DNA from 2 places in the Lysinibacillus sp. NPDC097195 genome. Region 1 is predicted to be linked to the other one. Evidence: a T-box and tRNA genes for the amino acid it is inferred to sense, from the RefSeq annotation. Region 1 holds a T-box; the other holds one or more tRNA genes.
What was found. The T-box of region 1 lies ahead of tyrS (tyrosine--tRNA ligase). A T-box ahead of a tRNA ligase gene usually reads a tRNA of that ligase, here a tRNA-Tyr.

Region 1 (15,690 bases):
TTTCCTTCCATTACATAATCGACAGCTGTTAATGTGCCGCCGACAAGCTGGGCACTTGCTTCATGCATATTTTGAAAGATTGGTGTATCTTCAGTGCCAATACCATAGCTTGCACATTGTGCCTCGCTCAGTTTACCATGACCAGCATTTTTAACAATTTCGATGTATTTCGGATCATGTGCAAGCAAAAGCTCTTCTTCAGTGGCAATGCGAGCAGGGACGATATCCACCTCATCGAGTGCCCCTATATTTTTTAGCAAATCCATTGTTAGCGTCAAGCGTTTATGATTAAAAGGATGTGTATCTGAAAATTTATAACCCAGTTGCTCAGGTGAATAAACAAAGACAGCATTTTTCATTATAATGAAACACCTGGTAGATTCGGCCATAACACATCAAAGCCTTCTTGGCGAAGATTTTCAATGATAGCAAGTGGGTTTAGTGTTTTTACTCGGACGCTTAAAATTTTATTTTGGGTATTTTCAGAATCAGGATATACTAAGACGCTTTGGACATTTGCATGATGCAAATTAAAAATCTTTGTAATTTCGAATAATACACCGGGTGTATCACTAACACGAATTTCAATTTTGGAGCCAGGTTCAGTGGCACCCGTTAATTCTATATATGTGTAAAGTAAATCGGTTGTAGTCACAATCCCGACGAGTTTTCCACCAGAGACAATGGGTAAACAACCTACCTTTGCCTCATAAAAAGTTAGTGCTACTTCTTCTACAAAGTCAAGTGGGTGTCCGACAAGTGGGTTTTTAACCATAATATCTTCTACCTTTGCCCGAAACACGGGAGAATCCGGTTCATCTTTCAATGAGGAAGGTAATGCCTCTTTAATATCGCGCTCCGTAATGACACCTAGCACATGACGTTCGTTATCGATAACGGGTAAATGTCGCACTTTTTTCTCGCGCATCAATTTCAACGCTTCTAGAACAGTGTTTGTCGGAGCCAATGTGTAAGGCTCATCATTCATTATTTCTTCAACAATCATATACGTATCCCCTTTGTGTTGGTTTAATACATGAAGCGATTTCTAAAACGAAGTCGGTCGAATCTTTCCATTGTTTCAGGAGGCACTCGTTTGCCCTCGCGAGCCATTAGGCAGTTAGCAGGGTGTGATGTAATTTCAGGATCATCTGTAGCAAAATATTCGAAGCCAACAGAACTCATCATTCGCTCCATCATTTTGCGGTAATCCCAGACATTTAATCCTGTACCTTTTAAATCCCAATGCCAATAATATTCGGTTGTGATAACGAGGTAGTCTTCCATCTCATCCCCCATAAAGGACACCGCTAACAAGGCTTTGCCCGCACCAGTCCCACGATAATCAGGAATGACCTCAATGGCACCTAACTCTATCATATTATCAATTCTGTCCTCTGCCCATCGTTCAAGCGGATCAGGATATAGATAGGTAACGTAGCCTACGATAATGTTGTCATTTCGAATGATAATAATGCGGCCTTCAGGGAGTCCTGCGATTTCTATAATAGCCTGCTGTTGTTGTTTAGGAGGTCTAAAGGCAACTAATCCCTCGTGGAATGTATATGTAGCTAATTTTTCTGGAGAAACAGGCCCTTCCACATAAACAGTACCATGCTTTGTCTCCTTTGTAACAGAAAAAAAAGTCTTTTTATGTTCCATAATTACACCACCTGAGTTTAATAATTCCATTATAGCTGATTTAAAGCGGAAATACGCTTAAATTTACGAATTATAACTATACTTTTGGAAAAATAAAAATATTGAGACATTCTGGATATTTTCGTGTAAAATAGATTTATATTGCAACTGTTATTTAACAGATAAATGTTGTTATATTAAGCATTGTAGTTAAGGTGATAGCATAAACTGTTCTATAACAAATGCTCCATAACGTATTTGTCTTTGGAGAAAGTAGCGAATTTTAATATATGGCGAAATTGTTTCAATTGCCATTTATTAACTTAATTTTCCGTTTAGGGGATGGGGCTCACTTTTTTGTCCTTTATAGTGAGCTTTCAGGGGAATTAATGTAGCGCAAGCAAAGTGCGGACGAAGTGGCAGGCAGCTACGATTACGTTGGGGCGTAATTGCAGAGAGAAAGCGTAAGTACGTTGGAAATTTGCTTACTTATGAACTAAAGCAAAAAGGAAGGGGTTATTTCATGGGGATGAAAACGATGGAGAAATTAAAAGCAAAAACAGGGCATTATCATTTGCCAAATTATGAGGAGGCAGCTGCAAATCATGATTGGGCAGAAACTGAAAAAGCATTTAGCTGGCATGAAACAGGATTAGTCAATATGGCGTATGAGGCAATTGATCGTCATACCGAAACTGCTCGGAAAAATAAAGTTGCACTCTATTATAATGATGGTAAGCGTAAGGAAGCATTTTCTTTTAATGAAATGAAAAGGCTGACGAACAAAGCAGCAAATGTGTTTAAAACAGCGACGAACTTGGAAAAAGGCGATCGTTTATTTATTTTTATGCCTCGCTCACCTGAGCTGTACTTCTCATTATTAGGTGCTTTAAAAATGGGTGTGATTGTAGGGCCGTTATTCGAAGCATTCATGGAAGGTGCTGTGTATGATCGACTTTTAGATAGCGATGCGAAAGTGCTAGTTACAACGCCTGAATTATTAGAACGAGTACCATTAGCTAAACTTCCTAACTTGCAACATGTATTTTTAGTAGGATCGGATATCGAAGAATCACCTCAAATTTTAGACTTTAATCAGCGGATGAAAGAGGCATCTGCTAAGTTTGATATAGAGTGGGTAGATCGTGAAGACGGGATGATTTTACATTACACTTCCGGCTCGACAGGTGCACCAAAAGGAGTATTACATGTTCATAATGCAATGCTTCAACAATATCAGTCAACGCAGTGGGTACTTGATTTAGGTGACAATGATATTTATTGGTGTACAGCTGATCCAGGTTGGGTAACGGGTACTTCTTATGGCATTTTTGGACCATGGTTAAACGGTGTCACAATGCTCATTGTTGGTGGGCGATTCTCTCCGCAAGCATGGTACCAAGCTATTGAAGACTACAGTGTCACAGTTTGGTATAGTGCGCCAACAGCATTCCGTATGTTAATGGGTGCTGGTAGTGGCATGTTGGAAAATTATGATCTATCATCATTGCGCCATGTATTATCTGTTGGGGAACCGCTTAACCCAGAAGTTATCCGTTGGGGTAGTGAAGAGTTGGGGCATCGCATTCATGATACTTGGTGGATGACAGAAACAGGTGCGCATATGATTTGTAATTATCCGAGCATGGATATTAAGCCAGGCTCAATGGGCAAACCTTTACCTGGCATACATGCGACAATTGTAGATGATGCCGGTAATGAAGTGCCACCATTTACAATGGGCAACTTAGCTATACGTAGAGGTTGGCCAGCGATGATGCGTCAAATTTGGGGTAATCCTGCGCGTTACGAATCGTACTTTTTAAAAGGTGAATGGTACGTATCTGGTGATTCGGCTTACATGGATGATGAAGGTTATTTCTGGTTCCAGGGTCGAGTGGATGATGTGATTATGACAGCTGGTGAACGTGTGGGACCTTTCGAAGTAGAGAGTAAGCTACTAGAACATCCAGACATTATTGAAGCAGGGGTTATAGGTAAACCTGATCCTGTGCGTGGTGAAATTATTAAAGCATTTGTCTCTTTACGGGAAGGCGTGGAGCCGTCTGATGCTTTAAGTGAAAATATTCGCGAGTTTGTCAAAAGAGGGTTATCGGCTCACGCAGCACCGAGGGAAATTGAGTTTAAAGAAAAATTGCCAAAAACACGAAGCGGCAAAATAATGCGACGTGTGTTAAAGGCGTGGGAGTTAAATTTACCTACTGGTGATCTTTCTACAATGGAAGATTAAGAGACTTTAACACATAATTTATTTTTATTCAATTCATGTATAAATAGGAGGTAGGGATTCTTTCGTTTAAGGAGAGAGTTCCTACCTTCTTTTTCTTATTTAGCGGGAATAAATTTGAAATTATAACACTTGTAACAGAAAATTGAGAAAATAATAGTAATAAATAAAAATTCAGTTGACTTAATAATTATGCAGACGTATACTGTTTTTAACTTATTTTAGAGGTGAGTGTAATGAAAGTAGGAATTGTTGGCGCAACAGGATATGGAGGATTGGAGCTTATCCGCTTTTTACATAATCATCCGGCGGTAGAGCATATTGATTTATTTACATCGACTGAGGAAGGTGTCTTATTTTCCTCCAAGTATGGTCATTTAGTTACGATGGCAGATTGGCCGTTACAAAAAATCGATTACGATGCATTAGCGAAATTGGATGTAGTGTTTACTAGTACGCCTTCAGGTGTAACAAGTGAACTGTTACCACCTTTAATTGGTAAAGGTCCGAGGTTAATAGATTTATCAGGGGATTTCCGATTAAAGGATCCAACTAGCTATGAGCAGTGGTATGGAAAAAAAGCTGCACCGTTAGAAATTATTCAGCAAAGTGTTTATGGCTTAACTGAATGGAATGCTCAGAATGTGAAAAATGCCTCTCTTATTGCGAACCCGGGATGCTATCCAACAGCGGTCCTGCTTTCGTTATTACCACTAGTAAAAGCGCAACTGATTGATTCAAATTATCTCATCATAGATGCGAAAAGTGGCATTTCTGGAGCTGGCAATAAACCGTCGCAAACGACACACTTTAGTGAAGTGAATGAAAACTTCTCTATTTATAAAACTAACAGACATCAACATATTCCTGAAATTGAGCAAGCAATCTCTATGTTTGCAGGTGTCGACACAGCCATTACATTTAATACCCATTTAGTGCCAATGACACGTGGTATATTATCGACTGCTTATGCGCCATTAATGCCGGGAATTACAGAGCAACAACTTGTTGCTTGCCTACAGGCAACATATGAACATCATCCATTTGTACGGGTAGTGACGGATGTTAATAGCCTTGCTACCAACCGTGTAAAAGGCTCTAATTATTGCGATATGTTCGTCAAAGTCGATAGCCGTACAAATCGTGCCACGATTGTGGCAGTTATTGATAATTTAGTCAAAGGGGCAGCAGGGCAAGCTATTCAAAATATGAATGTGCAATTTGATTTACCGCAAACAACGGGCCTAGACATTGTACCGTTGTTTATATAAGTGCCAGGCACCTAAACAATTTTGAATATTGCGAATTGTGTGAGTGCCAGGCACCTAAACAAGGCACCTAAACAATTAAAGGAGGAATATGATTATGACATTAACGGTATCAACGAACGTAATGAAAAAATTATCGAGTAAAAATATTGTATCACCAAAGGGCTTTAAAGCGGCAGGTATTCATTGCGGCTTAAAGCATAAGAAAAAAGATTTAGCGATTTTAGTTAGTGATGTACCTGCAAGTGTTGCTGGTGTATTTACAACAAATGCGGTGCAAGCGGCACCGTTAAAAATAACAAAAGAGGTTGTCTACACAACAAAAAAAATACAGGCGATGATTGTAAACTCTGGCAATGCCAATGCATGCACAGGGAAGCAAGGCGTCATAGATGCACAATCCATGCAAGCTTTAGCAGCCGACAAATTAGGAGTGGCTGCAAATCTTGTCGGTGTCTGCTCCACTGGTGTCATAGGAGAAATTATGAATATGGAGCCAGTTGCAAGTGGGATCTCACAATTAGAGCCTAAGGATAACTTGGAGAGTGCTATCGATTTTGCGCAGGCAATCTTAACAACGGATACAGTAATGAAAAATACGAGCTATAGCACATTGGTAGATGGCAAAGAGATTATCATTGCCGGTGTAGCAAAGGGCTCAGGAATGATTGAACCGAATATGGCGACGATGCTAGGTTTTATTACAACAGATGCCAATATTGAATCAGATGTCTTACAAGCGGCATTATCGGAAATTACCAACCAGACATTTAATGCAATTACGGTAGATGGTGATACATCGACAAATGATACGGTAGTCGTGATGGCAAATGGTCTAGCTGGCAATAATTCTTTAACATCTGCACATCCTGATTGGCATAACTTTTACTATACATTAAAAACAGTAGCAGAAGATTTAGCGAAAATGATTGCCAAAGATGGTGAAGGTGCAACGAAATTAATTGAAGTTGAAGTAGCGGGTGCGATTTCAGATGAGGAGGCGCGTAAAATTGCAAAAACAGTTGTTGGTTCGCCACTAGTAAAAACCGCTGTATTTGGATGTGATGCAAACTGGGGACGCATTATTGCAGCAGTTGGCTACAGTGGGGCAATTGTTGACCCTGACAAAATTACCATTCAAATTGGTGGCGCAACAATGGTAGAAAACGGTGAACCGATTGCTTTTTCTGAAGATGAATTAATTCAAATTTTAAAGATGCATGAAGTGAAAATCTTTGTGTCACTTGGTATTGGCGAAGGCAAGGGGCATGCTTGGGGATGTGACTTAACGTATGACTACGTTCAAATCAATGCATCATACCGCTCGTAAACGCATGGTAATAAAGCTTGGCGGTAGTACGTTGGAAGGCTTAAACGAGGCATTTTTTAAGAATTTCAAAAAACTACAGGATAGTGGTGTCGAACTGATTATTACACATGGCGGAGGCCCTGCTATTAATCGACAACTGGCTGCCCGACAAATTGAATCCTATGCACTAAATGGCATTCGCGTAACGACTGAGGCAGCAATGGAGGTTGTCCAATCTACATTACTTGGACATGTGAATCCTGCGCTTGTACATGAGTTAACAACGGCTGGTATTACTGCAATTGGACTAAATGGCTTTGATGGACAATTGCTGGTAGCGGATTTTTTAGACAAAGATATTTACGGCTTTGTAGGTTCTGTACAATCGGTGAATACAACACTATTAGAATCAATTATCGCGGCTGGAGTTGTCCCCGTTATTGCGTGTGTCGGGGTTAATCTAAAAGGGCAAGGGCTAAATATTAACGGCGATATAGTGGCAAGTGAAGTAGCACTTGCTATTAGCGCAGAAAGCTTACTGCTAGTGACGGATGTTGCAGGTATTCGTATTCAAGATGAATATCAAACGGAAGCAACAGCTGCGTTAATAGCACAATGGATTGAGGAAGGTCATATTTACGGTGGTATGATTCCGAAAGTACAAGGAGCAATTGAATGCTTAAACGCAGGTATTCCTTCTGTCCAAATCGTAGGTGATTCATTAGAAGGAACAACAATTATACGAAAATTAGAAGACGCCATGCTGTAAGGTGGCATCCTTAATAATGATAAAGAGGGGTTGATAGGATGAGCGCTTTATTTGGCAATTACGGCAAACGCCGTGCACAAATTGTAAAAGGGCGAGGAACGATTGTAGAAGATACGCAAGGTAAGAAGTATTTAGATTTTACAAGTGGTATTGCCGTTGTGAGTCTTGGGCATGCACATCCCGCCATCGTAAAAGCTATTCAAGAACAAAGTGAAAAGCTTTGGCACATGTCAAATTTATTTGATATTCCTGGGCAGGAGATTGTTGCTCAAAAATTAGTGGCAAATACACATTTAAAGTATGCATTTTTCTGTAATAGTGGTGCGGAAGCAAATGAAGCGGCCATTAAAATGGCTCGTAAGCATACAGGCAAACATCATATTATTACCTTCGAAAAATCATTTCATGGTCGAACGTTTGGAGCAATGTCAGCAACTGGTCAAAGCAAAATACATAATGGCTTTGGTCCGCTTGTTGAAAAGTTTACAGTGTTGCCATTTAATGACGTAGAAGCGTTAGAAGCAACGATAGACGATTCAGTTGCAGCGATCATGCTCGAAATGATTCAAGGTGAAGGTGGTGTGAATAGTGTATCACCACAATTTGCAGAAGCAATTGCAAACATATGTGATGACAAAGGCATTTTATTAATTGTTGATGAAGTGCAAACGGGAATTGGCAGAACGGGAACTCGTTATGCATTTGAACAAACTGTTTTGAAGCCAAATATCGTGACATTAGCTAAAGGTTTAGGGGGAGGTTTCCCTGTAGGAGCAATGCTAGGCACGGCGGACTTGTATGATACGTTTGGTCCGGGCACTCATGGTACTACTTTTGGTGGAAATCCTTTAGCGATGCGTGTAGCTGAAACGATTCTTGATCACGTTTTTGAGCCAAGTTTTTTAGCAAATGTGCAAGAGATATCTTCGTTTTTTGTAAAACAGTTACAAGCTAATTTACCGACAAACTATACGGTGCAAGGGCAAGGATTATTACTTGGAATTGGTTGTGGCGATACAGAGGTAGCATCTTATATTATGGCTGCCGAAGAAAAGGGCTTGCTTCTTGTAGGGGCAGGACCAAATGTCATTCGATTGTTACCACCGCTTACAGTGTCTAAAACAGAGATTGACGAGGCGGTAGAAATACTAAAAACGATATTGCAATAATTGAGATTACTAGAAAAAGTGTTAGGTTGACTACTGTTAATCTAACACTTTTTCCTTTTATCCCCAAGATATTTTATTGCAGTTGTTTCACCAATGTATGGACAAGGGTAGGGAGCCAATCGTTTAATTGACTAAATGTAAAGCCTGCCTCTTGTGCCTTAGCGTTGGACATATACCAATGATTTGGAATTCCATAAGGTGACCTAGAATGTTCGTCACCACCAATGAGTGACACTTTTGCGCGTTTGTTCGTTTCATTTTCAATTAATTCTAGTAATGATTTTAATGAAATAGTACCTGTTGCTGTAGCGTTATAGGGACCTTCAATTGGCGCAACGCCTGCAAAATATAAAAATGCTGCTGCTTCCTCATCGGTAATGAAACTCATTTTTGCGTCAACATTTGGCAATGTAATAGGTTGTTCATTTAATATGTGTTCTACGTGAAAATGCAATCGGCGTGTATAATCATGTTCACCAACTACAATAGGGAAACGCACAGCGACAACAGGAAATGTTGCTTCTTGATAAAAGACAGCTTCTGCTTGACGTTTACCTTCTCCGTATGTGAAATCATTAATATCGCCCATACGAATCTCGTATTCATGCGGATTAAAATCAGCTTCTGTTTTCATATGACCATCTGCTTCATATGTAGCTAGCGTTGAAGTGAACACAAGCTTTTTCGTTTTGTTTTTTAATATTTGGGACATTTCATGAGCACTGTTTGGACAATAACAAATATTATCGTAAACGACATCCCATGTTGTATTAGCTAGAGCTTGAGTTAATGCTTGCGCATCATTGCGATCTGCAGTAATCTGTTGTACTTGTTCGCCAAATGGATTGCCGCTTTGACCGCGCGTTAATATCGTCACATCGTGGTTATTTTGAAGGCATAGCTCTACTAATTTTTTTCCGAAGAAGCGAGTGCCACCTAAAACTAAAATTTTCATTTTATCTCCCCTTTGTTTAGTTGTCCTCTTAATAATGACAAAAAAATAGGCTTACTACAATTGAAATTTCGTTGTAGTAAGCCTATTTGATTATTCGGTTGGGGTTTCGGTTGGAGGTGTTGTCCCTCCATTATTACCAGAACCATTCCCGTTATTTGAGCCATTGCCGTTATTGCCGGAACCGTTACCGCCATTCGAACCGTTGCCGTTATTACCGGAACCGTTACCGCCGTTACCGCCGCTGCCTCCATTGCCGGATCCGCTGCCACCGTTACCGCCGTTGCCACCAGTACCGGAACCATTGCCGCCATTCGAGCCACCGCCGTTATTACCGGAACCGTTGCCACCATTTGAGCCATTGCCGTTATTGCCGTTGGCCGGTGGAATTGGCACATTTGGCGATGTTGGGTGATCGCCATCATCTTCTTTGTCTTCGTCAGGTTTTGTCTCGCTACCACCTGTTGAAACAACATTGGATTGTGCTGAAGTTAAACCTGTAATATCTACAGCGACAACTGCATAAGCTTGTCCACTAGCTACAGTCATACTTTGAGTCGCTTCTAATACCGAAGAAACAAGGGTGTTGCCGCCATTTGTGACATTATAAATTCGATATCCTACTACATCATTGGAAGAGCCACTCCAAGAAAGGGTGTTGCCATGAATAGATGCAGTGACAGCTGCGGGTGCACTAGAATCTGCAGGGAAGTCGACAGCTGATACAGATGAATTTGATAATGATGAGTTTTTAGGCAGTAGACTTGCTGGGTTACCACCTAGTCTACCTAGCATCCGTTTTATAAAGGCTTGGTTAATACCCGCCCCACTAGCTTTTACAAACTCTGCAGGCGTATTCGGATGTGCGTTATATGTTTTGCCTTGAATTGTTACAACGCTCGAAGCCGCTAAGCTATCATCGGGTTGTGACGGTAAAAAGACTTTCGCATTGAATAAATCTGAGCGAACCAGTCCTGCACTCGCACATGCTGCTGAAGGTGCTAGACCAGAAATACCACAGAATGAAGCAGTCACTACATTTTTTGGTGCCTTAAAGTTTGTTGGGGCATCAATTTGTTGTGGATCTACGTCATAGACTGAGTTCATTAATGTACCCCATAGTTTGTTAATGCGGGCACTCGGTTGCAAGTACGTATTATTAAATGCATCCAGTGAGCGTTGTTTATCGTAGCCCATCCAGACACCTAGGGAAACATTTGGATTATAACCAACTAACCAAACGTCATTCGTGTTTTGTGAAGTACCTGTTTTAGCTGCAAAATCAGAATTGAATTTTAATGTATTTTTTGCAACTGTCCCTGTACCTTTTGATAATACATCTCGCAACATGTCTGTCACGATATAAGACGTTTCAGGACTAAATACTTGTACAGGTTCTGCTTCATGTTGATAAATAAGATTACCATCTTGGTCTTCTATTTTTTCAATCATATAGGCATCAACAAACTGACCACCATTCGCAAAAGTTGCATAAGCATTTGTATTTTCTTCAACAGTTGTACCTACTTCTAAAGCACCAATACCTGTTGAAAGGTTTGTATAATCTTCAGGTTGTAAATCCGAGAAGCCCATTTTTGCTAAAAACTCAGCAGGACGTCTATTTAAGATGTCGTAATATAGGCGTAGGGTTGAAATATTTAGAGAGTCAGCTAACGCTTCACGCGCAGGAACAAGACCGCGTTCATCGGTTGCCGAGTAGTTTTTCGGACTCCAAGTGCCAATAGAGAATTTGACGTCTACTAATGGACTCCCTGCACCAATCACACCGTATTCAATTGCTGGTGCATATACAAGTAAAGGTTTCATTGTTGAACCATTTGAACGGGTAGAGCGAGTTGCGTGGTTTACTTGACTCGTTTTGAAATCACGACCACCTAGGAAACTTAAAATTCGTCCTGTGTTATTTTCGATTAAAATACTGCCCACCTGTACAGGCATTTGCACATCGATTTCTTCACCTGTTACAGGATCTTTGCCTTTGCCTGTATACGTTTGTCCGTAATATTTAAAGTTATCAGCCGCTTTTTCCATGGCATCGTACATATCTTTGTTGATTGTGGAATAAATACGATAGCCTTTTGAACGAACATCGCGGTCAGCTAAAATTGAATATTTCTCTTCTAGTTTACTTTCTGTTTTTAAGCGTTCTGGATCGATGCCATCTTCTTGCGCTAACTTTTCAGCAATAATTTGCTTCGCGCGTTCTTCCAGTTCAAACGTTAACCAAGGATAACGATCTTCTGGACGTGCTTCTGGCGAACGGAAATCTTTTGTAATATCGTAAGCGAGGGCTTCTTTGTATTGCTTCTCAGTAATGTAGCCTGCTTCTCTCATACGATAGAGTACCGTTTTCATACGATCGATGCCTAGTTTTAAAGCTTCTTCACTTTTTAGCACACCTGTGTTGGTAAATGGTGTGTAAGTATAAGGTGCTTGAGGAATACCAGCTATGTAAGCGGCTTGCGGAAGTGTTAAATCCTTTGCCTTCACATTAAAAATACCTTCAGCTGCTGTTTCAATTCCGGCGATATTACGCCCGGTAGCATTTCGACCATAAGGAATAATATTTAAATAAGCCTCTAATATTTCTTCCTTTGTCATAAAGTGCTCTAAGCGCATAGCAAGTAGTAGTTCTTTTGCTTTTCGCTCATAGGATACTTCATTTGTTAACACTTGGTTTTTAATAAGTTGTTGTGTTAATGTAGAGCCACCTGTCTGCGTGGCAGAGTTTGTGACATCTTGCAGTAGCCCTCGAATAACGGCTTTTGGAACAATGCCATTATGCTCACGGAAATATTCATCTTCCGTTGCGAGTACTGCATTAATTAAATCGGGTGCTACAGCGCTCAGAGACGTTTCACGACGTTCTAAATCTGTCCGTAATTTCCCAATATAAATATCGTTGGCAAAATAAAGTTCACTTGTTTCCTCATAATTGAATATAAGGTCGCGTAATTCTTCTTTTGAGCGCAAAGGCTCTTCCTTAACAAGTGAGGCAAAATAGCCGGCGCCAACAGAACCAACAAATACTGTGCCTAGCAATGCAAAGACTAAAAATAGTAAAAATAAGTTCCAGACAACGCTGCCTGAAATACGTAATGTCTTCATCCATTTTTGTTCGAGTAATGCATCGATCTTTGCATTGATTTTCTCAATCCAATCCTTCAAGGTATCGACCTCCTAAAATCTTGTTTATTATAGCATATAATGAATTGTCTCGAACATAGTTATTGACATTGAAAAAGAATCGTTTAGAATAATGCTTATAGTTTTCTAGTGATGAAGAGTTTGCAGTAGTGTCTATATTCCCTGTTTAGAGAGCCGGCGGTTGGTGAAAGCTGGTCATAATGTAGAGACGAATTACGTACTTGGAGCTTAGACGTGCGCGCCTGCGATAAAGGCGATTGAATGAGAGGAAGATGGATGACATCTTCAAGCCGGGTGGTACCGCGTTAGTTAATAACGTCCCTGCATGCAATATTTTGCGTGTAGGGACTTTTTTGTGTCTACACGCTCTAAAAACATTTTAGGAGGAAGAAACAATGACAAACGAATTATTACAAGATTTAGAATGGCGTGGTTTGCTGTACCAACAAACAGACGCTGAAGGCATGGCCAAACTGTTAGCAGAGCAGTCTGTTTCTTTGTACTGTGGTGTAGATCCAACAGCTGACTCTATGCACATCGGTCATATCGTGCCTTTATTAACGCTTCGTCGCTTCCAAAAAGCAGGTCACCGTCCAATTTTACTTGTTGGTGGTGCGACAGGGATGATTGGAGACCCATCTGGTCGCTCTGAAGAACGTCAACTACAAACAGTAGAGCAAATTGATAAAAACGTGCAAGCCATTCGAGGCCAATTAGAGCGCATTTTTGAGTTTGCAGAAGATGGAAATGGCGCGCAATTAGTCAACAACCGTGATTGGATTGGCGAAATTGGCACAATTGAATTTTTACGAGATTACGGGAAATTAATTAATGTTAATTACATGTTAGCGAAAGATACGATTGCATCCCGTCTTGATACAGGTATTTCATTTACTGAATTTGCATACACATTAATTCAAGGTATTGATTACAATCATTTATACAATCATTACAACTGTCGCATTCAAGTAGGTGGTTCAGATCAATGGGGCAATATTACAACTGGTTTAGAGGTCATTCGTAAAACACATGAGGAAGAAACGAAAGCATTTGGTATTACAATTCCTCTAGTAACAAAAGCAGATGGTACAAAATTCGGGAAAACAGCTGGCGGGGCAGTGTGGTTAGATAGTAAGAAAACTTCTCCGTACGAGTTCTACCAATTCTGGATTAACGCAGCGGATGCAGATGTCATTAAATACTTAAAAATCTTTACATTCTTAACACGCGAAGAAATTGAAGCATTAGCTGTATCGGTTGAAGAAGAGCCACATTTACGTAAGGCGCAAAAAGCGTTAGCAGAGGAAATGACACGCTTAATTCATGGTCAAGAAGCATTAGACCAAGCGATTCGTATTACAGCAGCATTATTCTCTGGTGATTTAAAAGCACTTTCTGCAGAGGAAATGAAGGATGCGTTTAAAGATGTTCCTTCTATTGAAATGGCGAAAGAAGCGAAAAACATCGTAGATTTACTTGTCGAAGCAGGCATTTCATCTTCAAAACGTCAAGCACGTGAAGATGTAACAAATGGTGCAATTAGCGTAAATGGCGAAAAAATCATGGATTTAGAATATGCGGTTGATGCAAAAGATCGCCTAGAAGATGCATTTAGCATTGTACGTCGCGGTAAGAAAAAATACCATATGGTAAAATTCGTGTAGTTTGGGTGCCAGGCACTCACACAATTCCCACACAATTCAACATCCCCTCGAATTCATAATATTCGAGGGGATGTTTTGATTTTTAGCATTGTAAAAAGCTTGGTAGTGCTACTCGTTGATAACTTTCTGGGTGTAGCAGTTGCGCAAGCTTCAGCGCGCCTTCTACTAATCGAGGTGATGGGCGGCAATACAACCATTCTTCCATGACATGGATGTGTTGCATTTGAACTGCCAGTAACTCGTTGGCAGCTGGGCGCTTCAATAAGTGAGCAGGTTTAATGCGCTCATAGGCAACGCCTACCCATGCCATTAAAATATAATCTGGATTACGGCGAATAATCTCTTGCCAATCTGTTTGGACATTGGCTAACTCGATATCGTGGAACAGATTTTGTCCCCCTGCTAGACTGCTAATTTCTGTGAGCCAATTGACTTTACCTGGAGTAAAAATAGGATTAGGCCACCACTCCCAATACAATGTTGGTTTATTTTGAATGCTTTGGGCAATCGTTTCAAGCTGTGCGATAAAGTGTAAATATTCTTCAGCAATTTTTTTTGCCTGCTCTTCTACGCCACATGCAATACCTAGTGTTAGAAGATCTTGTGCAATTTCGTTTAATGAGTTGGCATTAAAGACGATGTGGGGAATGTTTCTTTCTTGTAGCGCCTCTATATTTTTTTCCATTCCCGGTACACTTAGCGATGCGAGTACAAGGTCGGGCTGCAATGCCTCTAATGCATCCATATTAATTGATAAATCGGGTCCTAACTTAGGCAAATCCAGCACAGCTGACGGCCAATCTGAAAAATCATCAACCCCGACAAGCTGATGAGTCAACCCTAAATAGGCAACAAGCTCTGTGTTGCTTGGGCAAATTGAAATTAAACGCATATCTTTCCCCCAATATCTTTTTAAGAAAAGTATAGCTTTCACTAGGCATACATACAATAAGCGATTGTTGTATGCTCAAAAAAAGACATGTCTCAGAGAGACACGTCTTTTCATCCATATATTAAGAAAGAGCAACAGCTTCAAGTGTTTGTGCTGATTTGACAACAGGTCCCATGGCAGCTGCAATAATTTGCTTAATGTCCTCTAATGTAGCTTTACGAGGGTTTGTTGCAGCACAAACGTCTAACATTGCATTTTTAGCTAAAATTTCGATATCCTCATCCTTCGCACCTAATTCACGGAAGCCACTTGGAATATTCAAATCTTTAGACAGTTTTTCAATGGCACAAATTGCTTTTTCAGCAGCATCACGTTTACTGATGCCTTCAACATTCTCACCTAATAGCTCAGCGATTTGAGCAAAACGCTCAGTTCGTGCTGTTAAGTTAAAGCGGCATACATGCGGTAATAAAATTGCATTACATACACCATGCGGTAAGTTGTAGAAGCCGCCTAATTGGTGGGCGATAGCGTGTACATAGCCAAGGGAAGCGTTGTTGAACGCCATACCTGCTAAAAATTGTGCGTAGACCATTTGTTCACGCGCTTC
Region 2 (15,690 bases), on a different contig from region 1:
CGAATGCCGTTGCCCCTAACATAATTGTCGATAAAAACGGACTCCAAATCCATTTTTGCCAACCAGGTGCTGCTGTAGCCCATACTAAATCACCTTCCCGTACACAAAGCCATTTGGAGGCTGCTGTGCGAATATGGGCGTAGCCCCAGCCGTGGGAATGAACAACCCCTTTAGGTTTACCAGTTGTGCCTGAAGTATAAGAAAGGAATGCCATATCATCACGTTTTGTTGCCACAGCAGTAAAGCTTATAGGTTGTTTGTCAGCTAATGCGTCTAAAGAGATCCAATTGTTTGAGGCATTGCCAATAACTAATTTGTTATTTAAAGCTGCTAATGAGGTAGTAATTTGATCAACCTCACTTGTAAAAGCTTCGTAAGCAATAACTGCATTGGCAGAAGCATGTTCCATACGATATTCTAAGTCACTTGCTCGCAACATCTCAGAACAGGAGATTGGCACGATGCCAGCCTTTAAACAGCCAAGGAACACAAAATAGGCTTCTGGTAGGCGTGGAATGATAACTAAAACACGATCACCTTTTTGAAGACCTCTTTCTGTAAAGGCATTCGCATATTGGTTCATTTTTTGAATAAGGTCCGCATAAGAAATGGTACGACGATTTTGTTTAGTATCCAACCATCGTATAGCTTGGCGATCACTATCTTGGGAAAATTTCTCTAATTCCTCTGTGATGTTGTAAAGTTCTGGTGCTATTAAATCTTTTGTTACCATATGAACATTCCTCCCCAAAACGTATTTAATAGAAAATTCTTAAAACTATTTTTATTTTAACAATTGAAATAATATACAGCAAGAATATTCAATACATAAAATAGAAATACTTCTCCTTATAGAGAACTATTAAACTTCTGAAAATGGAAATGAAAATTATGCAATAAATTAAATAATTTTTTTGAAAAAGTATTGCATAATTTAGAATGCTTGGTATAATAATAAATGTACTTAAGAGGTTGTTTAAACCGAATTGAATAGTATTGTTCCGAAGTAGCTCAGTTGGTAGTAGCACCTGACTGTTAATCAGGTTGTCGCAGGTTCGAGTCCTGCCTTCGGAGCCATTTTTTTGCACTTTTTTAAGTCAAATTAAATTTTAATAAGAAATTTTTAAAAAAAGCTTGCAACAATAAAAGAATGATGTTAATATAAATCTTGTCTTGTTTGAGACATAAAGAATGGCCCCTTGGTCAAGCGGTTAAGACACCGCCCTTTCACGGCGGTAACACGGGTTCGAATCCCGTAGGGGTCACCATTTTTAAGTAGTAATGCATAGGCTTAAAAAGATAAATAAACTGTGAAGAAATAAACACCTGTTTCTATGGAGGATTAGCTCAGCTGGGAGAGCATCTGCCTTACAAGCAGAGGGTCGGCGGTTCGAGCCCGTCATCCTCCACCATATAGTGTTTTTTCGGAGGGGTAGCGAAGTGGCTAAACGCGGCGGACTGTAAATCCGCTCCTTAGGGTTCGGCGGTTCGAATCCGTCCCCCTCCACCAGTTTTATTTATATAATGATTGGGGTATAGCCAAGCGGTAAGGCAACGGATTTTGATTCCGTCATGCCTAGGTTCGAATCCTAGTACCCCAGCCATTTTTCTTTTTTTGAGCCATTAGCTCAGTTGGTAGAGCATCTGACTTTTAATCAGAGGGTCGAAGGTTCGAGTCCTTCATGGCTCACTTTTCTATAATTTAAATTTAAAAGTGTAACATTAACTACAGATACTAATCTCTTGCTGAAAACAGCAGGAGATTTTTTTTACTATTTTTAAATGCATAAATATACGATTTTTTGTTAGGTTGAGCCAAGTGCATTGTAGGCTTTACAATAGTCTTATTAAAAATAGGGGGTATAAAAACATGAATAAACATCAAATTTCAATTATAGGGGTTCCAACTGATTACGGACAAACGCGAAGAGGAGTGGATATGGGTCCGAGTGCTATTCGTTATGCAGGTGTTGTAGAACGACTAGAAGCAATTGGTCACGGGGTACAAGATCAGGGAGATATTCTTGTTAGTCAAGTACAAGAAAGTAATGAAATCGATAAACAGCTATTAAATTTAGAAGAAGTTGTAGAAGTAAGCACAACTTTAGCAAATCAAGTACATGAAGCATTAGAGCAAAAAAAATTCCCACTAGTATTTGGTGGAGATCATAGTATTGCAATTGGTACTCTTGCAGGACTTGGTGAACATTACAAAAACTTGGGCGTTATTTGGTTTGATGCGCATGCAGATTTAAATACACCTGAGACAACACCATCTGGTAATATTCACGGTATGCCACTTGCAGTGAGTATTGGCTTAGGACATGAACGTCTTGTACAAATTCGTAACTATGCACCTAAGGTTAAACCGGAAAATGTCATTATTATTGGTGCGCGCTCAGTAGACCCAGGTGAACGTGAGTTAATTCGTCAACAAGGTATTAAAGTTTATACAATGCATGAAATCGATCGTCTTGGTATGACGCGTGTTATGGAAGATGCACTGGCATATTTACAAGAACGCAAAGTAGATGGTTTGCACTTATCATTAGATTTAGATGGTTTAGATCCGCTCTACACACCTGGTGTAGGAACGCCAGTGCCTGGAGGTATATCTTACCGCGAAAGTCATTTAGCAATGGAAATGTTACAAGAATCAGGGATGCTAACATCTGCTGAATTTGTTGAGGTGAATCCAATACTAGACGAAAAAAATAAAACTGCAGATGTGGCCGTGGCATTAATCGGTTCTTTATTCGGTGAGACACTAGTTTAATGTAAAATTGTGAAAAAATTGTTTATCGCCACATTGATTAAAAATCTTTTGTTATAATTGAATATAAATTGAAACTTTTCTTATAGTCGGGCCGTATAGTATAAGACAGTTGTAAAGGTGGAGAAGTAGACACAATGGATGCGTTAGTAAATAAGAGAATAAAACAAGTGCTTAAAGGCGATCAAAACGCATTTGCCGATATTGTGAGTCTCTATCAGCACAAACTGTACCAAGTATGCTACCGGATGTTAGGAAACAAGCAAGAATCTGAGGATATTGCGCAAGAAGCGTTTGTTCGTGCTTATATGAACTTGCATACTTTTGATCAAAAAAGAAAATTTTCGACGTGGCTTTATCGCATCGCAACAAACCTCTGCATCGACCGTATAAGAAAGAAAAAACCGGATTATTATTTAGATGCGGAAGTAGCTGGTACGGAAGGACTCGATATGTATTCACAAATCGCAGCAGATGACCAACTACCGGAGGAACAGTTAGAACAGATGGAGCTACAAGATCGCATTCAATACGAGATAGGACGTTTGCCTGATAAGTACCGTTCGGTTATAGTATTGAAATATATTGAAGAATTACCGTTGCAGGAAATTAGTGAAATTTTAGATATGCCTCTTGGGACAGTGAAAACGAGAATTCACCGCGGACGCGAAGCATTACGAAAGCAATTAAACAATCTGTAGGAGGGGGAGCGTCATGAATATTTGTCCAGAGCATATTATTGATTATATGCATGATTATTTAGACGGTGACATTAGTCGTGAGCATGAGCAAGAATTGAAACAGCATTTGCACTCATGCGGTGATTGCAAACAATTGATGCAAGAATTGAGTGAAACGATCGCCTTTGTGAAGAGTGCTTCCCATATTACAGCACCTCCAGATTTTGAAGCTGCGGTGATGGCTCGTTTACCGAAACCAAAAAGTCGTGTAGGCATGCAAAAATGGATTCGTCGTCATCCATTCTTTGTTGCAGCAGCAGTCTTCTGTTTATTTATGAGCGCTACATTATTAGGTAGCTTCATGGACGATCAACAATTCTCTGTCACGAAACAACCAAACCTTGTTGTAGAAGGACAAACGGTTATCGTTCCAGAAGGAGAGGTTGTAAAAGGTGATATCGTCGTTAAAAATGGTGATTTAATTGTTGAGGGTGAAGTGGATGGCAATATCACCATTATTAATGGTCAGTATATGGCATCTTCTGCAGTCGTTTCAGGTAAAATAGAAGAAATAGATGAAGCGTTTGAATGGTTATGGTATACCATCAAAAATTCCGTAAAAGCTGCCATGACATTTGAGGAAAAAGAAACTAAATAAAACTCTATACGTCCTACATGATAGTGCACGGGAGAGAATGAAAAGTCTACCCATATGGGTAGACTTTTCTTTTGAAAAAAGTTACATTTGACAAGAATGTGCTATACTTAAACGTATATGGATTCGCAATGAAAAGTGGGGGATGCCACGTGCAAATTATCGAACAATTCACGGATTTAACACCGGTGAACATTGTTATTAACTTCATAGATGTACTGCTCGTCTGGTACGTTGTTTATAAAATTTTAACCCTCATTAAAGGGACGAAAGCTGTCCAATTACTAAAAGGCATTTTCGTCATTATTATTGCACGCATTGCAACAGACTTTATTGGGTTAGAAACTTTAGGATGGATGCTAAAACAAGTCATTGAATTTGGTTTCTTGGCTATTATCATTATCTTCCAACCTGAAATTCGACGTGGTCTCGAGCAAATTGGACGAGGAAAGCTGTTCCAACGTTCGACGAGTCAAGAAGAAGAAGAACAAACGAGACTGATTGAAGCCATGAAGAAATCGGTTAGCTATATGGCAAAACGCCGTATTGGTGCACTTATTTCTATTGAAAAAGATACAGGCTTAACTGAATATATTGAAACGGGAATAGGTCTTAATGCAGAAGTATCTTCTGAATTACTTATTAACATTTTTATACCGAATACCCCACTTCATGATGGGGCAGTTATTATGCAAAAAGATAAGGTAACAGCAGCAGCGTGCTATTTACCGCTGTCAGAAAGTCCTTTTATCTCAAAAGAGCTTGGAACACGACATCGTGCAGCACTCGGGCTTAGTGAAGTAACAGACGCAATTACCATTGTCGTGTCAGAGGAAACTGGCGCCATCAGTATTACGTTAAACGGTAATCTACATCGTAACCTTTCTCTAGAGGAATTCGAAACACTGTTACGCAAAATGTGGTTTGGATCAGTACAAGAATCGAATGCGGCCTCTAAGTTGACTTGGAGGGGGAAAAAGAATGGATAAAATGATGGATAGCCCATGGGTATTGCGAATCATTGCGCTCTTTCTAGCGTGCTTACTATTTTTCTCTGTTCGGACTGAGTTAGCATCTACAGATAAAACTGCGATGACTGAACAGGTAGAAGTGATTCGAGATGTACCCGTAGAGGTTTATTATGATGATGATAGCCTTATTGTAACGGGAATTCCGAAAACAGTGAATGTTACGGTTAGGGGACCAAAGCAACTCGCTTTGCAGGCAAAATTAGTGAAAGATTTCTCTGTATTTATAAATTTAAATGATTTATTAATTGGTGAGCATAGCGTTGAACTACAATACGAAAATATTTCGGATAAATTAAAAGTGACGCTAGACCCAGCGACAGTGAAAGTAAATATAGAGGAAAAAGTCACACAAGAATTCCGCGTCGATCCTGAAATGAATAATCGTTTAATAGATGAAGGTTATTACTTAAAAGGAATGTCCGCGAACCCAGCGACTGTGTTTGTAACAGGCGCAAAAAGCGCAATAGAGAGCATTAGCTATGTAAAAGCGACTGTAACGGGTGAACAAGGCTTGAGACAGTCTTTCTCTCAAGAAGCGGCTGTAAAAGTATTAGATCGCGACTTAAATAAACTAGATGTGATGATAGAACCAGAAAAGGTTAAGGTACGGGTAGATATTGCAGAATATAGTAAAGAACTACCGGTAACGATAAAGGAAACAGGTAAAGCGGCAGATGACATTACTATCAATCGATTAACCCTTATTACTAACTCTTTGAAAGTGTATGGGAAAAAATCGATTATCGATGTTTTAACGAGCTTGCCAGTTGAAGTTGATCTATCGAAAATTACTGAATCAAAAACGTATGAATTCGATGTGAAACTACCTGAAGGTGCGACTAAAGTATCTGAACAAAAAATAAAAATTAAAGCTGATGTCACAAAAGCAGAAAAGGTAGAAGAGGAAAAAAAGGAAACTATTACAATTCCTGAAGAACCAAATCCTGACCCTGTGACAGAAGATGATGTTGATTCTTAAACAAGAACTGACTATAATTTTAATTTGATTCATAAGAGATTTCCTGTCTCTACAAATCGTGCTATATAGCAGATATCTAAATGCTAACGAACAAGATAGGCTCAGGTAATGATGAGCACGTGAATTATTCTGTCATTTGAATGGAGTGCCTGTTGCCAAAAGCTTGTTGCATTAGAGCCTCTGAAAGCTAGTTGAAGAGGCCTATTATTAGTAAATGAATAACAAAAGACTTTTCCAAAAGTAAGCAGACGAGCCGTCCGATTGTCCGCAGGAAACAAGCGTGATGCGGTCGTCTTGCATTGAAGGAGAGAACAATTAAAATGGGTAAATATTTTGGAACAGATGGCGTTCGTGGCGTCGCGAATAGTGAATTAACACCGGAATTTGCATTTAAACTTGGCCGCGTAGGTGGTTATGTTTTAACGAAGGATGCAACGGGGCGTCCAAAGGTATTAATTGGTCGTGACACGCGTATTTCAGGCGAAATGCTTGAAGGTGCACTAGTAGCCGGGCTTTTATCTATCGGCGTAGAGGTGATGCGTCTTGGTGTAATTTCTACACCAGGTGTTGCTTATCTTTCTAGAATTATGAGTGCAAACGCAGGCGTCATGATTTCAGCTTCACATAACCCAGTTGCCGACAATGGCATTAAATTTTTCGGTCCCGATGGTTTCAAACTAACTGATGCGCAAGAGGCAGAAATTGAAGCTATACTTGATGCACCAGAAGATACATTGCCACGTCCAATCGGTGCGGATTTAGGCATTGTAAGTGATTATTTCGAAGGTGGACAAAAGTATATTCAATACTTAAAACAAACGGTAGATGAAGAGTTCGATGGTATTCATGTAGCATTAGATTGCGCACATGGTGCAACATCGTCACTCGCAACGCATTTATTTGCTGACTTAGAAGCAGATATTTCAACAATGGGTGCTTCACCAACTGGTTTAAACATTAATGACGGTGTTGGTTCAACACATCCAGAAGGTCTTGCTGCGTTTGTAACTGAAAAAGGTGCAGATGTCGGTTTAGCATTCGACGGTGATGGTGACCGCCTTATCGCAGTAGACGAAAAAGGTAAAATCGTTGACGGAGACCAAATTATGTTCATCATTGGTAAGCATTTAAATGCAGTGGGTCGTTTGAAAAAGCAAACGATCGTCTCTACTGTGATGAGTAATATGGGCTTCTACAAAGCTGTTGAAGAAAATGATATGCACAGTGTACAAACTGCTGTAGGAGATCGTTACGTTGTAGAAGAAATGCGTGCCAATGAATATAATTTAGGTGGCGAGCAATCAGGTCATATTGTATTCTTGGACTTTAATACAACAGGTGACGGTTTACTTACAGGTATTCAACTTGTCAATATTATGAAGGCTACTGGCAAAAAACTCTCTGAACTTGCTGGCGAAATGACGATTTTCCCTCAACGTTTAGTAAATGTCCGTGTAACAGACAAGCATGCAGTGACTGAAAATGCCAAAGTTGCAGCTGTCATTGCGGAGGTTGAAGCGGATATGGCTGGTAACGGCCGCATCTTAGTTCGTCCTTCTGGCACAGAGCCACTTGTGCGTGTCATGGTGGAAGCAGCTACAGAAGCGGATTGTGAACGCTATGTAGAATGTATTGCCAATGTAGTACGTGCTGAAATGGGCTTAACAGAATAAGTGTAAAGTAACTCGATCTTTCATCTTGGAAGATCGAGTTTTTTATGTTTGAAATAGCTGGGAGAGGGAAGAATACTGTTGAGTCACAAAACAACAAGGGGTGTTTTATTGATATGGCTAAAATTGCAGCAGTAATAACAGATATGTTCGAGGACGTAGAGTTTACAAGTCCAAAGGCAGCTTTAGAAGCAGAGGGGCATGAAGTAATTACAATTGATATCGAAGCAGGAAAAGAAGTTGAAGGTAAGCACGGGGAGAAAGTAAAAATCGATAAAGGTATTGAGGAAGTGAATGCGTCAGAATTTGATGCACTATTTATTCCAGGTGGCTTTTCACCAGATATTTTACGTGCAGATGATCGTGTTGTCGCTTTCGTCAAAGCATTTATGGATGATATGAAGCCAACCTTTGCGATTTGTCACGGGCCACAGCTACTTATTACAGCGAAAACGCTAAATGGGCGTGATGCCACAGGCTATAAATCAATACAAGTTGATTTAGAAAATGCCGGTGCAAAGTTCCATGATGAAGAAGTATTTGTTTGTCAAAAACAATTAGTGACAAGCCGTACACCGGAAGATTTACCTGCGTTTAATCGAGAAATTGTGAAATTACTAAGTAAGGAATAGAAGGCACTCTTAGCGTAAGATGCAACCTTTATTACCTGTTGCGTCTTACGCTTTGTTTTATGCCTTATTTTGATGCAATCTGGCATGCACACTCGCCTTTTGCACTACGTTGTTACTCGAAAATGGGGAAATGGTGATATTTTTTTAACGAAAATTTGACGAACAGCATATGATTGAGTATTATGGAGAAGCTGACGGCTTGGAGATACCATGTCCGCTTAGCAAGTGCAAAAGGAGGAAAGTTAGCACAAAAAATCGGAAAACAATTATAGCGCCTGAGCTGGAGAAATTGGACGAAGACATCTTCAGCAGACGAGGTGGAGGTTTATCGAAAATTCGGCGGATGCCTCCCGATCGACATACCCGATTGTCATTTTTCATTTTGAAAGCATTTAAGTGATTGAATGTACAGAAAATGGAGAAGGTATAAGTAAAGCAATAGATAAATAGAAAAACTTCACGTATCGAAGTAAAGCACTATTTTAGAACGCTAAAATAGTACGAGGACGTGCGCGTATCAGTTTGCTTATTTTTTACTCGAAACTAAGCGATACTAATACCGCCCACTGAAAATTTTCGATAGGCTGAGGTCTAGTTTGTCATTGCGTCAATACGACAATATCGGAGGAAAAGTAATTATGTGTGGAATTGTAGGATATATTGGTGAATTAGATGCAAAGGAAATTTTATTAAAAGGCTTAGAGAAATTAGAATACCGTGGCTATGACTCAGCAGGTATTGCTGTACGCAATGAAGAGGGCGTAACAATCTTTAAAGAAAAAGGACGTATTGCGGACTTACGTGAAGCTGTAGACGAAGACGTAGCTGCAAAGATTGGGATTGGTCATACACGTTGGGCAACACACGGTGTACCAAACCGTTTAAATGCGCACCCGCATCAAAGTACATCAGGTCGTTTTACGCTTGTGCATAATGGTGTAATTGAAAACTATCATTTATTACAAAAAACATATTTAAAAGGCATTCCAATGAAGTCTGACACAGATACGGAAGTAATCGTGCAGTTAGTGGAGCTATTTGTGAAGGATGGACTGCAAACGGCAGAGGCATTCCGCAAAACATTATCACTATTACACGGTTCTTATGCGTTAGCGTTATTAGATGCTGAAGCGGCTGACACAATTTTCGTTGCGAAAAACAAATCGCCACTTCTAGTAGGTGTCGGTGAAGGCTTTAATGTAGTAGCGTCAGATGCAATGGCGATGCTACAAGTAACAGATCAATTTGTGGAATTACACGATAAAGAAGTCGTTATCGTGCACAAAGGCAGTGTGGAAATTACAAAATTAGATGGCACAGTAGTAGAGCGTGCACCGTACACAGCAGAGCTTGATATGAGCGATATTGAAAAAGGTACGTACCCTCACTATATGTTAAAAGAAATGGATGAACAGCCAACAGTTATTCGTAAAATCATTCAAGCATATGAAGGCGACAATGGCGAATTAACAATTGATAAGGATATTTTACAAGCAGTGCAAGCTGCTGATCGTCTATACATTATCGCGGCCGGCACAAGCTATCATGCAGGCTTAATCGGTAAACAATACTTTGAGAAAATGGCAGGCATTCCTGTTGAAGTGCATATTTCAAGTGAGTTTGGCTACAATATGCCATTACTATCAGAAAAGCCGTTATTCATCTTTATTACTCAATCAGGTGAAACAGCAGATAGCCGCCAAGTACTTGTGAAAATTAAAGAGCTTGGCTACCCAACATTAACAATTACGAACGTACCAGGTTCAACGCTATCACGCGAAGCAGACCATACGCTATTATTGCATGCTGGCCCAGAAATCGCTGTAGCTTCTACAAAAGCATACGTAGCGCAGGTGGCAGTTCTTGCAGTAACAGCATATGTAACAGCCAAAGCAAGCGGTAAAGGCTTAGAATTTGATTTAAAACAAGAACTAGCCATTGCAGCCAACGGTATTCAAACAATTATCGATTCAAAAGATGTATTAGAAGATATCGCAGAAGACTATTTGAAAATTGCACGCAATGCCTTCTTCATCGGTCGTAATATCGACTTCTATGTAAGTCTTGAAGGTGCTTTAAAACTGAAAGAGATTTCATATATTCAAGCGGAAGGTTTTGCAGGTGGCGAACTAAAACACGGTACAATTGCCTTAATTGAAGAAGGTACACCAGTTTTCGCCCTTGTAACACAAGAAGCAGTAGCCTTAAATATTCGCGGCAATGTAAAAGAGGTAGCAGCACGTGGAGCGTACCCATGCATTATCGCCATGGCTGGCGTAGACGAAGATGGCGACCGTTTAGTCATCCCACATGTCAATGAATACTTAACACCACTTGTTTCCGTAGTACCATTACAGTTAATTAGCTACTATGCAGCATTACACCGTCGTTGTGACGTTGATAAGCCTCGTAACTTGGCGAAGTCAGTGACAGTGGAGTAGGCTGGAGAGCTGTTGCGTTTGATGAAGCTCTATTAAAGATAAATAATTTGTATTAAAGTTTAATTCAAGCCATCTCACCTTGTTAAAGGCGAGATGGTTTTTTTGCTATCGCCGAGTGAAGCAAAGTACTTAAATTAACTACTGAAAATAGTGTAAACAGGTGCAATTTATTAAGTGAGGTTAAATATTTAAAAGCCAATATAATACATATTTATGGTATAATTAAGGGAAATTTAAGGTGGTGTTAAATGAGGTGAAAATGTTGAAAAAATATTTATACATAAGCATTTTTCTAGCGGTATTTGCATTATCAGGTTGCAATAATGATGAAAGTGATCAAGAAAAAGTAGTAGCAGAATCGCCGATTACAGAGCAATCAAGGGCTATAAACAATGAGGCTAGTACAACAAAGATAGAAGATGCAGCACCGATTCCTTTAAAGTTAACGCAAGAACAAAAAGAAGAATATTATCAAAAATATGTAACGATTATTGAGAAGCTAAATAGTGAAGATATGGACTTCGAACTAGAGTTGGAGCCTATAACGAATTTTGTAGATGAATATTGGATTGCAATAGAAGACTTTGAAAAACTGGCAAAGGACAGAGCTAATATGTCTATTGTTATTTTAGAAAATAGCGAACGCTATAATCCAATGATAGTGCCAAAGACAGTAAAGTTACAGATTGGCTCAAAAGAAACAGACATTATGTTTAAAGGTTCTTTTGACACACAATTAAACACTAATACACCAGGAGGACGACAACTATTTTCAGCATTTCATTCTATTTCTTCAGAAGCAGCAAACGCTGATGGAAGTTGGACACAATTAGGATATGAAGGTTCGCTAATGGATGGAGGAGTTAATTATGTTATTGATATAGGGGGGAAATTCTCACAGGGTGGTATTATTTCTTCACATATTGTGACATTAAAATTCAACTGTAATATAAATGGCGCAATTAGTTAAAAATTTTAATAGAATTCTATCAAACGTTTTTCACATAAAAATTAACAGTTTAAAGTAAGAGCATTTCTCCATCTGGGAAATGTTCTTTTATTTTTATCACTTAATATAACGGTGGGAATAACGAAAAACAATCTATATTTATTGTGAATCGATAAATGTTGTGGTAAATTTATTGTGTCATTAACTAACTGAGGTGCTTATTATGAATAATAAACGAGGTTCAACCACTTTTTTAAAGGTCATTATTTCACTGGCAGGAATGGCAGTGCTTGCGCTATGTATATTTTTAGTGCCCCATGTAGCGAATTTCGCCTCTACATCGTATCCGACGATTGCGCCGATGAAATATCTTGTATTCATCGTGATGTATGGAGCGGCTGTGCCTTTTTACTTTGCACTCTATCAAACTTTCAATCTTTTACGGTACATTGATGCAAAAACACCGTTCTCGGATTTATCTGTAAAGGCGTTAAAGAACATTAAGTACTGCGCAATTATCATTAGTAGTATCTATATAGTAGGTTCACCATTGTTCTACTTTATAGCGAGGAAAGTTGATCCTCCTGTTGGATTATTGGGCCTTATGATTGTTTTTGCTTCGTTCGTTATCGCCGTTTTTGCTGCTATTCTCCAACGGCTTCTACAAGAAGTCATTAGCATAAAATTAGAAAATGACTTGACGGTCTGAGGCGGATACTATGGCAATTATTATTAATATTGATGTAATGCTAGCAAAACGAAAAATGAGCGTAACGGAGCTTTCGGAGAAGGTTGGTATCACTATGGCGAATCTTTCGATATTGAAAAATGGCAAAGCAAAAGCGGTTCGCTTTTCAACATTAGAAGCAATATGTAAAGCTTTAGATTGTCAGCCGGGTGATATTATGGAGTATCAAAGCGACGAAGAGATACAAGAATAACAAACGATGAGTAATATATAAAAACAGAGTTTATCTACAAAATGCGTAGAATGTAACTCTGTTTTTTTAGTTCGTAAATTTTATATTTAATTAAAATCCTCATCTAGGCAGTGTCAATTGCGACGAGCCATTTGCTCTATACGATCCACAACTACTTTGTACAATTGATGTGGCAGGTCATGCCCCATGCCGTCCACTAACATTAGCTCAGCTCCCGGGATGGCAGAAGCCGTGTCCTCGCCACACACTGGAACGAACAATGGATCGTCCACCCCATGGATGACAAGTGTGGGTACTTTTATAGTCCCCAACAGCGGACGACGGTCACCAGAGACAGCGATAGCAGCAATTTGTCTTCCGACACTACCTGGATCGTATGCTCGCTGAGCTTCCTCCATAATAAGCGCCCGATAAGCATCTTCTTCAAATGGATAGCCTGTGCCAGCGATACGTTTAGCAAATGACAGGCTGTGCGCCAAAAATCCTGCTTCATTGTCAAATGGGTTCGGCGCTGGTTTGGTCATCATGGCCATGACATCCGGGTCAGTTTGCGGGAGGGCGGGATTACCCGAACTGGACATAAAAGATGTCAGTGATAGAACCCGTTCAGGGTACTCACTGGCTGCAATCTGGGCAATCATGCCGCCCATCGATCTGCCAATGAAATGTGCACGTTCAATGGATAGGGCATCGAGTAGTCCAATCGCGTCATTGGCCATGTCATTGAGTGTGTATGGGATTTCCGGTATCTGTCCTGACATGAGAGCAGTCGCCAGTGCGTTAAAATCCAGCGTTGGGCAATGGCTAAAGTGCGTTGAGTAACCTACGTCTCGATTGTCAAAGCGGATTACGTGAAAACCCCGCGCTGCTAGTATCCGACAAAATGAATCCGTCCATCGAATCATCTGAGTTCCAAGCCCAGCAATTAGGATAATAGCCTCGTCATTACCGTTACCGAAACGGTCATAGGCTAATTCGACTCCGTTGACTTTTAGGATATTCATAATCATGTACTCCTCCAATTATTATTCCAAATTTTTTACGCCTCATTTACTTTCGTTCCGTTTTTTTCCTCCGAGAAATGCCCTAGGCTTGGATTCTCATCGGTCAAAAATGTTTAAAAAGACTAACCGCCAGTTCTAATAAACTTCTTTATATTGAGTGAACAATTAGTATCGATGTAATAATTTATAATAAACATTATATTATTTTGTTTGTTATTAATCAAACGATTTTAATTTTTGTTTGTTTATTAGAATAAATAGAAACGTTGAGATTCCTCGTAAAAAAATAAGCTATGAAGAAAAATTTCCTTCATAGCTTATTTTTAATAAGCATTATTTTTTTATAGCTCACTCGTTTGAGGGGATGGCTTTAAAAAGAACCACACAATGAATAATGTGACGATGGCTAATATAAATGTATCCATATAAATGAAATGGACACTTGCAGCTAATGCTTCTTGGGACTCGGTTACGACGTCTTTTATTGCTCCGCCGTGACCACCGGAAGAAACAAGATCGAGGTTTTGAATGCCTCGTGCATGAATCATTGTGTTGAAAAGCGCACCGAAAACTGCGGCGCCTAATGTTTGGCTAAATGTATTGATAAATGTATTTAAGCCGATTGCTGTGCCGCGCGTTTGATTGGAAACAGCTGTTTGAATTGTTACCATGTAAATAGGTGAAACAAGACCCATTCCTAGTCCGAATAATCCAACGCCAACATAAATAAGGAACGCCGGTGAAGTAATGGACAAAGTAAATAATGAAAACGCTGCGACTGACAGTACGCAAACACCAAGTAGAATAATTTGTTTCGTATTGAAGCGACCTACTAGTTTGCTAGAGAAAATCGTGCCAACCGTCCACATAACGGGAAGTGGCATTAAAATAAGCCCTGCGTCTGTCGCATTTTTTCCTAATACACCTTGGCTCCAAATTGGCAAATACATTGTTAGACTAATAAGCATAGCACCTGAAATAAGTGTTAAGATATTAATAATAGATAATGTACGGTTAGCAAAAAGTGCTAGCGGAATTAGTGGTTCTGGCGATTTTTTCTCAATAAATAAGAAAACAATAAATGACACAGCTGCAAAGATTAACAAACCAATAATGGACATGTCTCCCCAGTTGTTCTTACTGCTACCCGTTAATAGGGCGTATAGTAGAGCAATGGCACTTAATGAGAACACCGTTGCTCCAAGATAATCAATATGGTGTTTTGCAGGTTTAACGGATTCTTTGTAATAAATAACGATCATTAAACAAGCGATAATGCCAAATGGTACGTTTAAAAAGAAGATGTAGCGCCAAGAAAGTGAATCTACTAAAAAACCACCAACTAGTGGGCCAATTACACCTGAAATACCCCAAACGGCACTAATCCAGCCCTGTGCTTTTGCTCGGTCTTTCACTTCGCTATATAAGTCACCGATAATCGTCATGGTGATGGGCATAATAGCACCAGCTCCTAGACCTTGAAGGGCACGAAAGACAATAAGCTGCTCCATTGATGTAACGACACCGCAAAGTGCAGAGCCGACTAAAAAGATAGTAGCCCCAATCAGTAAAACTTTTTTTCGACCAAATAAATCTGCTAGTTTCCCGTAAATTGGAGTCGAAACAGCTGTGGCAAGCATGTAGATGGCATAGACCCAACTAACAAGTTCGACGCCCGATAAATCACTGGTAATACGGGGGATGGCTGTACTAATAATAGTTCCTTCTACAGCAGAAAGGAAGGTCATTAACATTAATGACATAATAACTTTTTTTCTCATAGGTTTCCTCTATACTTCCATTAAGTTAAATTATATATAACTTACATTTAAATCTTTCATATAACAATAGTTGACTTCTATATGAACCTATCTAAAATGCAAATAAAATTTAAGTCTAAAGGAAAATAGGCATATTTTCAAATACAATTTATCA

Region 2: it encodes a tRNA-Tyr, which carries the amino acid that the T-box ahead of tyrS (tyrosine--tRNA ligase) is inferred to sense. The anticodon was not compared.

Annotation. Positions count from the first base shown of each region.
Region 1 is NZ_JBIWDP010000001.1:96,663-112,352, forward strand. It holds gene ACIQXI_RS00450 (acetoin utilization protein AcuC) at 1-359, opposite strand, end outside; gene ACIQXI_RS00455 (acetoin utilization AcuB family protein) at 359-1,006, opposite strand; gene ACIQXI_RS00460 (GNAT family N-acetyltransferase) at 1,030-1,662, opposite strand; gene acsA (acetate--CoA ligase) at 2,165-3,892, shown strand; gene argC (N-acetyl-gamma-glutamyl-phosphate reductase) at 4,126-5,160, shown strand; gene argJ (bifunctional glutamate N-acetyltransferase/amino-acid acetyltransferase ArgJ) at 5,255-6,487, shown strand; gene argB (acetylglutamate kinase) at 6,450-7,235, shown strand; gene ACIQXI_RS00485 (acetylornithine transaminase) at 7,274-8,404, shown strand; gene ACIQXI_RS00490 (NAD-dependent epimerase/dehydratase family protein) at 8,478-9,359, opposite strand; gene ACIQXI_RS00495 (transglycosylase domain-containing protein) at 9,450-12,545, opposite strand; T-box leader at 12,648-12,850, shown strand; gene tyrS (tyrosine--tRNA ligase) at 12,920-14,188, shown strand; gene ACIQXI_RS00505 (cobalamin-binding protein) at 14,271-15,080, opposite strand; gene ACIQXI_RS00510 (iron-containing alcohol dehydrogenase) at 15,202-15,690, opposite strand, start outside.
Region 2 is NZ_JBIWDP010000005.1:198,553-214,242, reverse strand. It holds gene mbcS (acyl-CoA synthetase MbcS) at 1-733, opposite strand, end outside; tRNA gene ACIQXI_RS19350 (tRNA-Asn) at 1,001-1,077, shown strand; tRNA gene ACIQXI_RS19345 (tRNA-Glu) at 1,194-1,268, shown strand; tRNA gene ACIQXI_RS19340 (tRNA-Val) at 1,337-1,412, shown strand; tRNA gene ACIQXI_RS19335 (tRNA-Tyr) at 1,427-1,510, shown strand; tRNA gene ACIQXI_RS19330 (tRNA-Gln) at 1,530-1,604, shown strand; tRNA gene ACIQXI_RS19325 (tRNA-Lys) at 1,618-1,690, shown strand; gene rocF (arginase) at 1,871-2,776, shown strand; gene sigW (RNA polymerase sigma factor SigW) at 2,911-3,474, shown strand; gene ACIQXI_RS19310 (zf-HC2 domain-containing protein) at 3,488-4,111, shown strand; gene cdaA (diadenylate cyclase CdaA) at 4,261-5,097, shown strand; gene ACIQXI_RS19300 (CdaR family protein) at 5,090-6,118, shown strand; gene glmM (phosphoglucosamine mutase) at 6,439-7,791, shown strand; gene ACIQXI_RS19290 (type 1 glutamine amidotransferase domain-containing protein) at 7,905-8,420, shown strand; gene glmS (glutamine--fructose-6-phosphate transaminase (isomerizing)) at 9,059-10,861, shown strand; gene ACIQXI_RS19280 (hypothetical protein) at 11,124-11,831, shown strand; gene ACIQXI_RS19275 (DUF2975 domain-containing protein) at 12,034-12,519, shown strand; gene ACIQXI_RS19270 (helix-turn-helix domain-containing protein) at 12,530-12,751, shown strand; gene ACIQXI_RS19265 (alpha/beta fold hydrolase) at 12,865-13,755, opposite strand; gene ACIQXI_RS19260 (MDR family MFS transporter) at 14,097-15,536, opposite strand.